DNA from 4 places in the Vibrio sp. 2134-1 genome. Region 3 is predicted to be linked to each of the others. Evidence: predicted binding sites of a transcription regulator. Region 3 holds the regulator's gene; each other region holds the start of a gene.
The links. Region 3 encodes CRP, which controls carbon source genes, mostly activating them, when cyclic AMP is high. Its sites were predicted from a motif close to TGTGANNNNNNTCACA; they were not measured.

Region 1: R7R78_RS13195 (glycogen/starch/alpha-glucan phosphorylase) is a predicted target of CRP. The motif match lies at 984-999, and genes of this name have one in related genera.
Region 2: deoD (purine-nucleoside phosphorylase) is a predicted target of CRP. The motif match lies at 1,518-1,533, and genes of this name have one in related genera.
Region 4: R7R78_RS12190 (NupC/NupG family nucleoside CNT transporter) is a predicted target of CRP. The motif match lies at 1,899-1,914, and genes of this name have one in related genera.

Annotation. Positions count from the first base shown of each region.
Region 1 covers NZ_JAWOUS010000010.1:113,858-117,048, reverse strand. Annotated here, with positions in the region: gene malT (HTH-type transcriptional regulator MalT) at 1-528, opposite strand, end outside; gene R7R78_RS13195 (glycogen/starch/alpha-glucan phosphorylase) at 1,263-3,191, shown strand, end outside.
Region 2 covers NZ_JAWOUS010000003.1:39,079-42,269, reverse strand. Annotated here, with positions in the region: gene R7R78_RS04835 (MerR family transcriptional regulator) at 1-313, opposite strand, end outside; gene R7R78_RS04830 (YbgA family protein) at 303-1,253, opposite strand; gene deoD (purine-nucleoside phosphorylase) at 1,652-2,362, shown strand; gene R7R78_RS04820 (hypothetical protein) at 2,433-3,191, shown strand, end outside.
Region 3 covers NZ_JAWOUS010000025.1:29,952-33,142, forward strand. Annotated here, with positions in the region: gene R7R78_RS20835 (DUF1338 domain-containing protein) at 243-1,034, shown strand; gene crp (cAMP-activated global transcriptional regulator CRP) at 1,171-1,803, opposite strand; gene R7R78_RS20845 (phosphoribulokinase) at 2,044-2,913, opposite strand; gene R7R78_RS20850 (YheU family protein) at 3,039-3,191, opposite strand, start outside.
Region 4 covers NZ_JAWOUS010000009.1:85,195-88,385, reverse strand. Annotated here, with positions in the region: gene R7R78_RS12195 (hypothetical protein) at 1-112, shown strand, start outside; gene R7R78_RS12190 (NupC/NupG family nucleoside CNT transporter) at 471-1,754, opposite strand; gene R7R78_RS12185 (TatD family hydrolase) at 1,959-2,732, opposite strand; gene R7R78_RS12180 (DUF5363 family protein) at 2,719-2,916, opposite strand; gene prfC (peptide chain release factor 3) at 3,011-3,191, opposite strand, start outside.

The DNA.
Region 1 (3,191 bases), on a different contig from region 3:
CATTAAATCACGAACACGTAAGTTTGCAGTGCCTAGAGGCGGCGCTGCACGACTGGTTACCACAACGGTGAGGTTGTCTGGCATGTGCTTTAAGAAGAAACGCATGGATTCATGGATTTCATCATTCGTGATTAAATGGTAGTCATCAAGCACCACGTAGCATTCTTGATGAAAGTCAGCCATTTCAGCGAATACTTCGCTAAATAGGGAGCGTAAAGACGAGATCTGACGTTTTTCCGCCAGTTTTTGTGCGTTAGCGCAACTGAAGTTGGTGGCTTTGTTTAATGCTTGAAGCAGATAGTTTACAAAGCGAAAGCCGTCGTTATCGCTGTCATCAATGCTGTACCAACCGACGTTTGGCTTATCGGATAGCCACTGCGCTGCCATTGTTGTTTTTCCGTAACCTGCTGGGGATCGGAATAAAACCAATTTGTAGTAAGGCGCTTGCTGTAGTAAGTCCAACACTCGTGGGCGCACGATGGCATTGTGCAGGCGTCCTGGTCGAGTAAGCTTAGATGGAATCCACATTAGTAGTTATGTCCTTATTTATGTATACCCAAATGACAGCAACGTGATCATTCTAGTAAAGCCCCCTTGAAAGCCGTCTTACTGAATGATGTCATCAGCATCAAAAACACTGTTTGAATACCGGATAATGTCGCTACTATTGGGGCTTGCGTCCGTCTGAAAAACCATTCCATACGGTCACTTAGATATAAAAGCTAGCGAAAACTAGAAATAACTCACATCGCCTAATTCTAGTTTGTATAAAAAGCGTACAATCCTGTGAGCTGAGAGGGATGTTACGACATCAGAAATGTTCGTTACTTTGATCCACTTCCTAATTCTCAAGGGTTGATGGATTTACCATCAACTACGCCCTTTATTTGTGATTGTCGTCACTTAAATGTCGTTTGTTTCGTTAGCGTTAAGATCGCGTTGCACATAGATTACGAAAAGTTCTTCTACGCTGACCGAGTTAATGTGACCGATATTACAATTTTCACATCATCAGATGAGTGGACTATAAAAAGCGTCATGAACGGGTTTTAACCTTTCTCACATTCCATTGTGATCAAAATCACTAAGAACTGGTGCAAAGTTCACTTTGTTGAGATTTGGATCACTAACCTAGCAATGGTACCCCCTCTACGCCCTCAGCCCTCCTCCTTCAAAGGATGAGAATTAGGAGGATGTTTATTCACAGAGGTAAATGCACGATGTATGGCAGATGAATTACCAAAAGACGTGAGAATTTCGTAATGAAACCTACTCAACAAAAACAATTTGACAAGAAGTCGTTCCAAGAAAGCGTAAAGAAACACCTATCTGTAACTTACGCTCATACGATTGAAAACGCAGACAGCCGCGCATGGTACCTAGCAATGGGGCATGCTCTGGCTGAATTTACTACTCTAGATTTGCTTGCGACAGAAGAAGATCCACGCATTAAAAGTGCGAAGAGCGTTAACTACCTTTCGCTAGAATTCCTTATCGGTCGTTTGACTGGTAACAACCTAATCAGCATGGGTCTGTACGAACAAGTAACAGAAGCAATGGCTGAACTGGGTTACAACCTAACTGATCTGCTAGAAGAAGAGCGCGACCCATCATTGGGTAATGGTGGCCTTGGTCGTCTGGCTGCGTGTTTCATGGATTCATGTGCGGCACAAGAATTCCCAACTGTCGGCTATGGTTTACATTACGAATACGGTCTATTTAAACAGTCATTCAAAGATGGTCGCCAGCAAGAAGCACCTGACGCTTGGCGCGGTGTAGAAGGCTACCCTTGGGAAATTGCGCGTCCAGAACTTGCGCAAGAGATCGGTTTCTACGGTCACGTTGAAGTGATTAACGAGAACGGTAAAGAAGTTCGCAAATGGGTACCAGGCATGACAGTAAGAGCAATGCCTTGGGATCTTCCAATTGTGGGTTACGAATCAGACACGGTTTACCCGCTACGTCTTTGGGAATGTCAGGCGATTGCACCATTCTCACTAGCAAGCTTTAACAATGGTGATTACTTCGAAGCTCAGCACGCACTGATCGACGCAGGTAACATCACTAAAGTGCTTTACCCGAACGACAACCACGAGAAAGGTAAAACACTGCGTCTAATGCAGCAGTACTTCCACTCAGCAGCGTCTGTACGTGACATCCTACGTCGCCACGAAGCTGCGGGCTACTCGCTAGCGGATCTACCTAAGCAAGAGACTATCCAGCTTAACGATACGCACCCAACGATTGCGATTCCTGAACTAATGCGCATCCTGATGGATGAAAAAGGTTTAGCTTGGGAAGCGGCTTGGGAAATCAGCTCTAAGACATTTGCGTACACCAACCACACGCTACTTCCAGAAGCACTAGAGACATGGCCAGAGTCGCTAATCCAGCACCTGCTACCACGTCATATGGAGATCATTTACGAGATCAACCACCGCTTCCTACAAGACGTACGTGCAATGTGGCCGGGTGATGTCGCGAAGCAACAGAAGCTTTCTATCATCGAAGAAGGTTTCCACCGCATGGTTCGCATGGCAAACCTATGTGTAATCGGCTCTTACGCAGTAAACGGTGTAGCAGCACTTCATTCTGAATTGGTTAAGAAAGACCTATTCCCAGAGTTCCACGAAATGTACCCGACACGTCTACACAACGTAACGAACGGTATTACGCCACGTCGCTGGTTGAAGTTCTGTAACCCAGGTCTGTCTCAGCTTATCACTGAGAAAGTCGGCCCAGAATGGCCAGCGAAACTAGAGCAACTTGAAGGTATTGCGAAGTACGCCACTGACGCGACATTCCAAAAAGAATTCATGGCAGTGAAGAAAGAGAACAAAGAACGCCTAGCAACTTGGGTGAAAGAGAACATGGGTATCGAGCTCGATACTAATGCAATCTTCGATGTTCAAATCAAGCGTCTACACGAGTACAAACGTCAGCATCTAGACTTGCTACACGTACTGTCTCTGTACCACCGTATTCTTAATGAACCAGGTTTTGAGTGTACGCCACGCGTTGTGTTCTTCGCAGCAAAAGCAGCACCGGGTTACCACCTAGCGAAAGAAATCATCTTCGCAATCAACAAGATTGCAGACAAGGTGAACAACGATCCTCGCATCGGTAACAAGCTGAAAGTGGTATTCATCCCTGACTACCGTGTGAGCATGGCTGAAATCATTATCCCTGCG
Region 2 (3,191 bases), on a different contig from region 3:
TCAGGGTAGACAGCGCAAGCAGCATGTTTTCAACTTCTTCGAGTGTGCGAACCTCGTTTTTGACTTCGACATCGGCGCTTTTTCCTAGCAGCCCCTTCACTTTACCAATCGAAATCCCCTTCGCGAGCCAGCTCTGGACTTCGCGAATCGTATCGAGATCTTGCTGGCGATAAAGTCTGTGTCCTTTTTCAGTTCGCTGAGGTTGGATCAAGTTGTATCTTCGTTGCCAAGCTCTCAGCGTAACTGGTTTTACACCCGTGATTTCTGCGACATCTCGGATCGCGTATAGTTTTTCTTCTGAACTACAAACCATAGCGTAATCTCATCTCCTGCGGATACGGTTCTAAAAACTTCTGTTTTGCTAAATACTCGTCTGGGTAAGTATTTAAGTAATGCTTAATCAATGTAAGTGGTGCTAGCAGAGGCAGCATTCCGATACGGTAGTCGTGAATCACTGTCGCTAACTCTTCTTTTTCTTCTTTAGTTAGTGAGCGTTTGAAGTACCCTTGTAAATGCATCAACACATTTGTGTTGTTTTTGCGGCTAGCCCGATTCGTTAACGCCTTCATAAGTCCTAAACGATACTCTTGGTAAAAGTCTTCAATTTCATAATTAGCGACATCAGCGACTAAGCGGCCAAGGGAGCGGTATGACTCTGGGTGGTGTGCCATTAACGTCAGTTTGTAGCGCGAATGAAAGTCGATGATTTTGCCACGAGTAGGCTCACCATCCATCGAGCCGTAAAAGTCATTTAGACAAAATACTCGAGTAATAAAATTTTCTTTCAATACAGGGTCGTTAAGTCTGCCATCCTCTTCAACAGGCAACCAAGGCATTTTTTGCATCAATGTTTGTGTATACAAGCCAACACCTTCTTTCGCAGCACTGTTCTTGCTGTAAACCTTGACTCGCTCCATGCCACAAGTTGGTGACTTGGCACAAACGATGTAACCACAAAGCTGCTCGCTTTGAAGTTCATCTACTTTATTGGCCGAGTAAGTGAGCATATTGTCGGTATGATCATTTTCTGGATTTTTGGTTTCAACCAATGCAACACGCTCTTCATTAGAAACAAGACGAATTGTTGGACGGGGTACTGGCATACCTACGCCGACTTCAGGGCATACCGAAACAAAGTCAAAATACGGGCTGAGCTCTTTAGTCACAAAGTTGCTCACCTTATGACCAGAGTCAAAACGCACTCGTTCACCCAAAACACACGAACTGATACCTACTTTGATTGAAGATTCCATGATGACGCATCCCTATACAAAAAGTTTTGTTGTATAACTTATAGCAAGCCTTTCCAGATTGTACAAGAAAATAAGTTGTACAATTTAATCGTTTTACTTCACTCGAAAGTATTTCGATCAACCAGCTGTCAGAAAAAAGTTTGGCCCAAAAACAAAGAATTTGTGCGCGCAATCGACAAACTGCTCAAAAGCAAATCGATTGCTCTTTTGATTTCAACAGATTTGGTTATCAATAGTAGTTGCAGTTTCTAAATGCGTGGTTTTTGTGACTAAGCTCTCAAGGGGCTACTGTACGTCCCGATATTATTGCCTCAACGAAAACGAACAAGTTCAACAGAATTGGTAATAGCGTTCTATAATAGAGGCGTTTTATCAAAACAAAACTTTGGAGAGCACTTATGGCAACCCCACACATTAACGCACAACCAGGTGATTTCGCTGAAACAGTTCTAATGCCAGGCGACCCGTTGCGCGCTAAATACATCGCTGAAACGTTCCTAGAAGATGTGAAACAAGTTTGTGACGTTCGCAACATGTTCGGCTTTACTGGCACTTACAAAGGCAAAAAAGTTTCTGTAATGGGCCACGGCATGGGTATCCCGTCTTGCTGTATCTACGTACACGAGCTAATCGCTGAATACGGCGTGAAAAACGTTATCCGTGTAGGTAGCTGTGGTGCAGTACGTGACGACGTGAAACTAATGGACGTTGTTATCGGTATGGGTGCTTCTACAGACTCTAAAGTTAACCGTATCCGTTTCAACAACCACGATTTCGCAGCAATCGCTGATTACGGTCTTCTAGAAGAAGCAGTTAACCAAGCGCGCGCTCAGGAAGTGCCTGTAAAAGTAGGTAACGTATTCTCTGCAGACCTGTTCTACACACCAGAAGCAGACATCTTCGAGAAGATGGAAAAACTAGGCATCCTAGGTGTAGACATGGAAGCGGCTGGTATCTACGGCGTAGCAGCTGACCTAGGCGCGAAAGCACTGACTATCCTGACAGTTTCTGACCACATCATCCGTGGTGAAAAACTAAGCTCAGAAGAGCGTCAGAAGTCGTTCAACGACATGATGAAAGTTGCACTAGAAACTGCAATCAACATCTAAGAACAAATAGTAAGTAATAATTTGCAGCCAGAGTTATGCTGGCTGCCCGAATTATCCCGAGGGGGCGATTGTGTCTAACGGCGAACTGCCAAAAGACGCAGATGGGTTACAACTCAACTTTTGTAAAACATTGGCGTGTGACAACTTTGGATTGAGTGATGCAAAGCGTTACGTTCTGCAACATGCGAACCCTAAGCGTCCGGCGATGGTATGCCGTGAATGTGGAGCTTTCCCCCCCTTACTTAATAATCGCGATGTCGTGAACGAACTTCATCGCCTGCGGCACGTCCACAGTGACGGGTTGCCTGCTTGCCGTAATGATGATTGCGACAACTTTGGACTTTCTGTCCACACTCACAAACACCTCTATCACGCTTTCGGTTACAGTGGCGATCGCCAACGTTACCGCTGTAAAGTGTGTCAAAGTACCTTTGTCGACAAGTGGTCTGGTGCCAACAAGAAGCTTCAGTTTCAAGAGAACTTGATGGGCTTGTTGTTTACGGGATATTCCGTACGAGAAATCTGCCGTAAGCTTAGTATTAACCCAAAAACCTTTTACGACCATGTTGACCATATAGCTAGCCGCTGCCGCCGCAAGCTTGCAACCATTGATGCGCGCTGGGTAAACCACGCAACGCATTATGAATTGGCCTCAAACTATATTGCATTGCAACCGAACAGCAATAACGGTGTGTATTGGATTGTTTCTGGCGAAGCGCATTCTGGCTATATTCTTTGCCAGCACGTCAATTATTCCGCTGATGAAGAGCCAATCGCAACGCTCGATCATAATCCTTACGATGAGGTGTCTCGTTTTGTTTCCCAGGAG
Region 3 (3,191 bases):
ATAATAGAGTCGCAACTATGCATTGCGGCTCACCTTGCCGGCGCATCATTTAGGTATGGGTTGTAGTGATCGTTGGCAGAACACGAAAAGTGAGCAAAGACTCGGAAAAGCGTGTTGACTGACTGGCATTTACCGTCACAGGTTGATGGTTGCTCGTTCATTATTCTGGACAACTTTTGTTGTGAACGAGCAGCCAACTTCCGCTTACCTTTAAACTCTACATCTCGTAACAAGGAGTCGTTATGACGCCCGATGTGTTATTTGAATCGCTATGGCAAGATTACATTCAACGTCTTTGCCCTTCGGCTGCTAAAGTGCATCAGCTGCTTCAAGAAGATGAGCCTCTGATTAATGATCATATAGCTTTACGTACCTTCAATATCGCGCCTCTTGGTATTGAAACTCTAGCTAAGCCATTTGTAGCTATTGGTTACAAGGCGTGTGGTGATTACATTTTCGAAAGCAAAAAGCTGGTTGCTAAGCACTATGAGCACCCAGATCCGAAGCAACCTAAAGTATTTATTAGTGAGCTAAAAGTTGAAGAGTGCTCGCCTGAGCTACAAGAGATTGTGAAAAATTTGGTGGCACAAATCGATGCTGACAAGCTGAAAGATAGCGCATTCTTACATGGTGGACGCTTGTGGGATTTAAGCTTTGCTGATTACCAAACGTTGGCTAAAGAAAGTGAGTACGCATCTTGGCTTGCGGCGCATGGTTACGGAGCAAACCACTTCACGGTGAGCGTTAACCAGCTCAATGAATATGAAGAAGTGAAGCAGGTAAACGATCATCTGCGTACCGCTGGGTTTACCATTAATGAAAATGGTGGTGAAGTGAAGGGCACTCCTGAGGTGTTGCTAGAGCAGTCATCGACCATGGCAGATAAAGTAGCGGTTCGTTTTAGCGAAGGCACTGAAATTATCCCTGGCGGGTTTTATGAATTTGCTAAGCGCTATCCGATGGAAAATGGTGATTTGTACCCAGGTTTCGTGGCCGCTTCAGCTGACAAAATCTTTGAAAGTACGAATGGCTAAGTTTTAGGGTTAACCTGTTAAGCTTACTCATTAGTGTTCGCTGCACCCTATCTCATTTGGTCATGAGTAAATAAAAAGCCACCAATGTTGCCATTGGTGGCTTTTATAATTTTGTTCGTGTCACTCTAGTTCGAGATTAACGAGTACCGTAAACCACGATGGTTTTACCGTGAGCAGAGATTAGGTTCTGCTCTTCTAGCATCTTCAAGATACGACCTACTGTCTCACGAGAACAGCCAACAATTTGACCGATTTCTTGACGAGTGATCTTGATTTGCATGCCGTCTGGGTGAGTCATTGCGTCTGGTTGTTTTGCAAGGTTCAGAAGCGTCTGAGCGATACGACCAGTTACGTCTAGGAACGCCAGGTCACCCACTTTTTGGCTAGTTACTTGAAGACGACGAGCCATCTGCGCAGAAAGACGCATTAGGATGTCTGGGTTTACTTGGATAAGCTGACGGAACTTCTTGAAAGAAATTTCAGCAACTTCACAAGGAGATTTAGCACGAACCCAAGCTGTGCGCTCTTGGTCTTCCTCGAATAGACCAAGTTCACCAATAAAGTCTCCTTGGTTTAGGTAAGAAAGGATCATCTCCTTACCTTCTTCGTCTTTGATAAGAACCGCAACAGAACCTTTAACGATGTAGTACAAAGTTTCTGCCTTTTCGCCCGCGTGAATTAGCGTGCTCTTTGAAGGGTACTTATGAATATGACAGTGTGAAAGAAACCACTCTAATGTTGGGTCGGTTTGAGGTTTACCTAGAACCATAATATCTCACTTCCTCTGCAGGGTACGCTTGCGCTATCCATATTTTAGCTAAGCCTGAATTAGGCCTACTAGAATAAGAGCACTTTTTATATGCTGCAAGCTCTCTTGTGTTTCGGTAAGAAATAGTATCCTTTTTCGAAAACGATTTCTTGATTTTAATCGTGCCATGATTGAGATTTTGTAAGCAAAACTGTGCACATGATCACGGTATGAAAAGTAAACATCTTCGCAGGCAGGTTTTTAGCCAATTTTCCCTGTTTCGATGAGCTGTTGTAGGATAGGCCGAACTATGAGCTCCATTGCAAAGCTCATCTTACCGCCGGGTACGACAATCGTGTTGTGGCGTGACATGAATGAGCCATCAATCATGGCCAGCAGATATGGGAAGTCGACATTCTTGATACCGCGTAGGCGAATCACCACAAAACTCTCATCCAAACTAGGGATGCCTTTTGCATTAAGTGGGTTGGAAGTATCAACGGTCGGTACGCGCTGGAAGTTGATGTGAGTACGAGAAAACTGCGGAGTGATATAGTTGAGGTAATCGTCCATGGATCGCACGATTGAGTCCATTACCGCTTCACGCGAATGGCCGCGATCGCGAGTGTCACGTACGAATTTTTGGATCCACTCTAAGTTCACAATCGGCACCATACCAATTAAGAAATCCACATGTTGAGCAACATTAACATCGCCATCGACCACGCCACCATGTAACCCTTCATAAAACAGCACGTCGCTGTTTTCGGGTAAGTCTTGCCACGGTGTAAACGTGCCTGGCATTTGATTGTAGGGAACCGCTTCGTCAAACGTGTGCAGATAACGGCGCACGCTGCCAGTACCATCATGCCCGAACTTACGGAAAAACTCTTCTAATCCCGGGAAGTCATTAGCTTGTGGGCCAAAGTAGCTAATGTGTCGACCTTGCTCGCGGGCTTTGCGAATTTCGATGTCCATTTCTGGGCGAGTAAAGCGATGGAAGCTATCGCCTTCAACCCATGCGGGTTTAACGTTCATCATATTGAACATTTTACGGAAGGCTTCAGATGTAGTGGTCGTGCCGGCACCGGACGAACCAGTAACCGCAATAATTGGGTGTTTAGCTGACATGACAAACCTTGTCGAAAATTACTTACCTGTAATGTGCAGTAGAGTTACTACTGCACGGTCGATATCCCACTATAGCACGTAACAATACCTTGTCATCGAGTGGGATACGGTAAAATGTGAAGGGTCTAAAATTTTGTTTTATGTTGAATATCGACGGTTTCGTGTAGCTCAGAGAACACGATAACCGCTTCACCTTTTTCCAATTGAGCTTTAACTTGATCAATTTTGTCTTGCAAAGAAACCTCGACGGTTCCGTAATCCGTTCCTTCGCGTAAGAC
Region 4 (3,191 bases), on a different contig from region 3:
ACGGACTTGGTTCCCTGAAGACTCGGCATATACAGCGAAAATTTATCATATGCCAATTGCTATCCTTGTCACCGCACAGTACCAGTTTGGCCTATGGCACAACAATCTATGATTGCGGTGTCTTTAATATCACATCACAAAGCAAAACGCCTATTAGATCTGATATTGCAGGGCAATTCATTTGCCCATCGATTATGTAATATTCATTACGTGATTAAGAATCAAGCTTAACCACTATCCTGTGATTAATACATTATAGAGTTTCACCGCAAAACTGTAGCACCAAATAGAGCGCAAACGGTTTGTATCTCAAAATTTCCTAGCCCCTATTCCATTGACTGCGTAATACCTCGACTAAGGCAAACACCCGATGAAATTTTGGAGCCCGAAAAACGAAAAATGCCCCGCAGCAATCTCTTGCTACAGGGCATGATGTAAAACGGCGTCTATATATTAAGAACCGATTCTAATTATAGTGCTGCAAGGCTTAAGCAGAAGCCTGCAATTGTCGCTGCCATAAGGTTAGACAACGTACCTGCAAGAACTGCTTTAACACCCATGCGAGCGATGTCACTACGACGGTTTGGTGCAAGGCTACCTAAACCACCAAGTAGAATCGCGATAGAAGAAAGGTTCGCGAAACCACATAGTGCGAATGAGATGATAGCTGTTGTCTTCTCAGACATTACTTCACCAGTTGCCGCGATTACTTGAGCGTTTTCACCTAGGTATGGTGTGAAGTTCAAGTAAGCAACGAATTCGTTCACTACGATTTTCTGACCGATGAATGAACCAGCTGTTACAGCTTCTGCCCATGGAACACCGATTAGGAATGCTAGTGGAGAGAACGCGTAACCTAGGATTAGCTCTAGTGTTAGTTCTGGCATGCCGAACCAACCACCGATGCCACCTAGCATACCGTTGATTAGCGCGATTAGACCAACGAATGCGATTAGCATTGCACCTACGTTAAGCGCAAGTTGTAGACCAGAAGCCGCACCGCCCGCAGCTGCGTCGATTACGTTAACTGGTTTGTCGTCACCGCCGTCCATCGCTTCTTCGATACTTTCGTGAGGCTGGTCAGTCTCAGGGTGAAGGATTTTAGCGAACAGTAGACCACCTGGTGCTGCCATGAATGATGCCGCAACTAGGTACTCTAGTGGAACACCCATAGATGCGTAACCAGCTAGTACACCACCAGCAACAGAAGCTAGACCACCACACATTACCGCGAATAGCTCTGATTGAGTCATTTTTGGAACGAATGGACGAACAACTAGAGGTGCCTCAGTTTGACCTACGAAAATGTTAGCTGCTGCTGACATTGATTCCGCACGCGAAGTGCCTAGCGCTTTTTGTAGTGCGCCACCAAGAATCTTGATAACCCATTGCATAACGCCAATGTAGTAAAGAACTGAAATCAGTGCAGAGAAGAAGATCAGTGTAGGAAGAACACGGAATGCGAAGATGAAACCGCCGCCGCCGAATACTTCGAACATCTTGTCAGAAACAAGACCACCGAACAGGAATGATGAACCATCGTTACCGTAGTTGATAACGTTAGAAACACCTGAAGAGAAACCGTTTAGTAGATCACGGCCCCAAGGTACATACAGAACAAATGCACCTAATGCGAATTGGATAGCGAATGCGCCACCCACAGTTCTAAAGTTGATAGCTTTTCGGTTGTTAGAAAATGCCACTGCAATCGCAAGAAGCACTACCATACCGATTAGGCTCATAAACAGGCTCATAGTTTATGACTTCCTTATAAGTTATTTATTGGCGTGTTACAAAATGGAGCTATAAAGCGGGGACAATTATACTCATGCAGAATCAATTAAAGTAATGCCAGCCTCACACTTTCCTATAAGATTCATGATTGATTCAACCAGCTTTGTGAGTTAATTCACAATAAGCAGGAAAACGTTTTCGATTTCAAACCACATCTTTAGATTTTATTCACATATCGAGAAAGCAAAATTGCTATTTTTCCACAGTTGAGAGGCAATCGATTGCTTTCGGCCGTTATGCAACTCTACGAGCTCATTAAAGACGTGAATGAGTTTGGCTGGGTGATTTGACTCCCCTTGATATCCAAGTATAGGCATATCTGGTGCGTCTGTTTCGATTACTAGGTTTTCGAGTGGTAATTTTTGAATTGCGTCGCGTGTTTTCTTGGCTCTTGGGTAGGTAATCGTTCCTCCTACACCGATAAAAAAACCTAATTTGACCCACTCCATGGCTTGCTGATAACTCCCAGAAAAAGCGTGTAGCACACCACCTCTAGGGAGATTCGCCGCTTTCACCATTTGAATGAGGCGATTGTGCGCTTTTCGGCTATGTAAAATAACTGGGAGTTCGAAGCGTCTAGCCAGCTCAAATTGAACTTCAAGTATCTTTTCTTGCAACTGTGGATCAACATCAATGGCAAAATCTAAACCACACTCTCCTATTGCCACGCACTGCTGCCCTTTTTGATTTAGATAGCCTTCTAGCTCTGTAAGGTGCTGCTCAACGTTATCTTCAAGAAAATACGGATGAAAGCCGAGCGCATAATACAAATTGGCATGTTGCTCTGCCAAAGTTTGAATACGAGCCCAGTTTTGCGGACCGACGGAAGGAATCAAAATTCTTGCGACGCCTTGCGTTTGAGCAAGCTCAAGTTGATGTGCAAAGTCATCTTGAAACACATCAAAATCAAAGTGGCAGTGCGTATCAAAGAGCTTCATCTTGACGCTTTTTATCTGTATCTGCGGGCAGAAAATCAGAGGATGGTTGGGCTTCACTCTTCTCTTCAGTTTGATGGGCTGGGTCTTTTCGATATGGGACACAACTGCGTTTCTGATCGGGAGTTAACCCCATCTCTTTACACCAGTTGTCGTAACGCTTTAGCCCACGTTTAAACCAATTCATATCTTATCCTTATATAAAAACGCCCTTGGCTAAGTTTATAGCCAAGGGCGTTTTAAAATCTAGTTTGCGTTAAGGCTTACCCTAACCGCGCAAATTAGTGCTCACGCGTCGCACGGAAATCAACGTCAGGGAAACGCTCTTTCGCCAAGTTTAAGTTAACCATTGTTGGAGCGATATACGTTAGGTTATCACCACCATCCAATGCTAAGTTCGCTTGATTCTTGCGTTGGAACTCATCCAGTTTCTTCGCATCACCACACTCAACCCAACGAGCA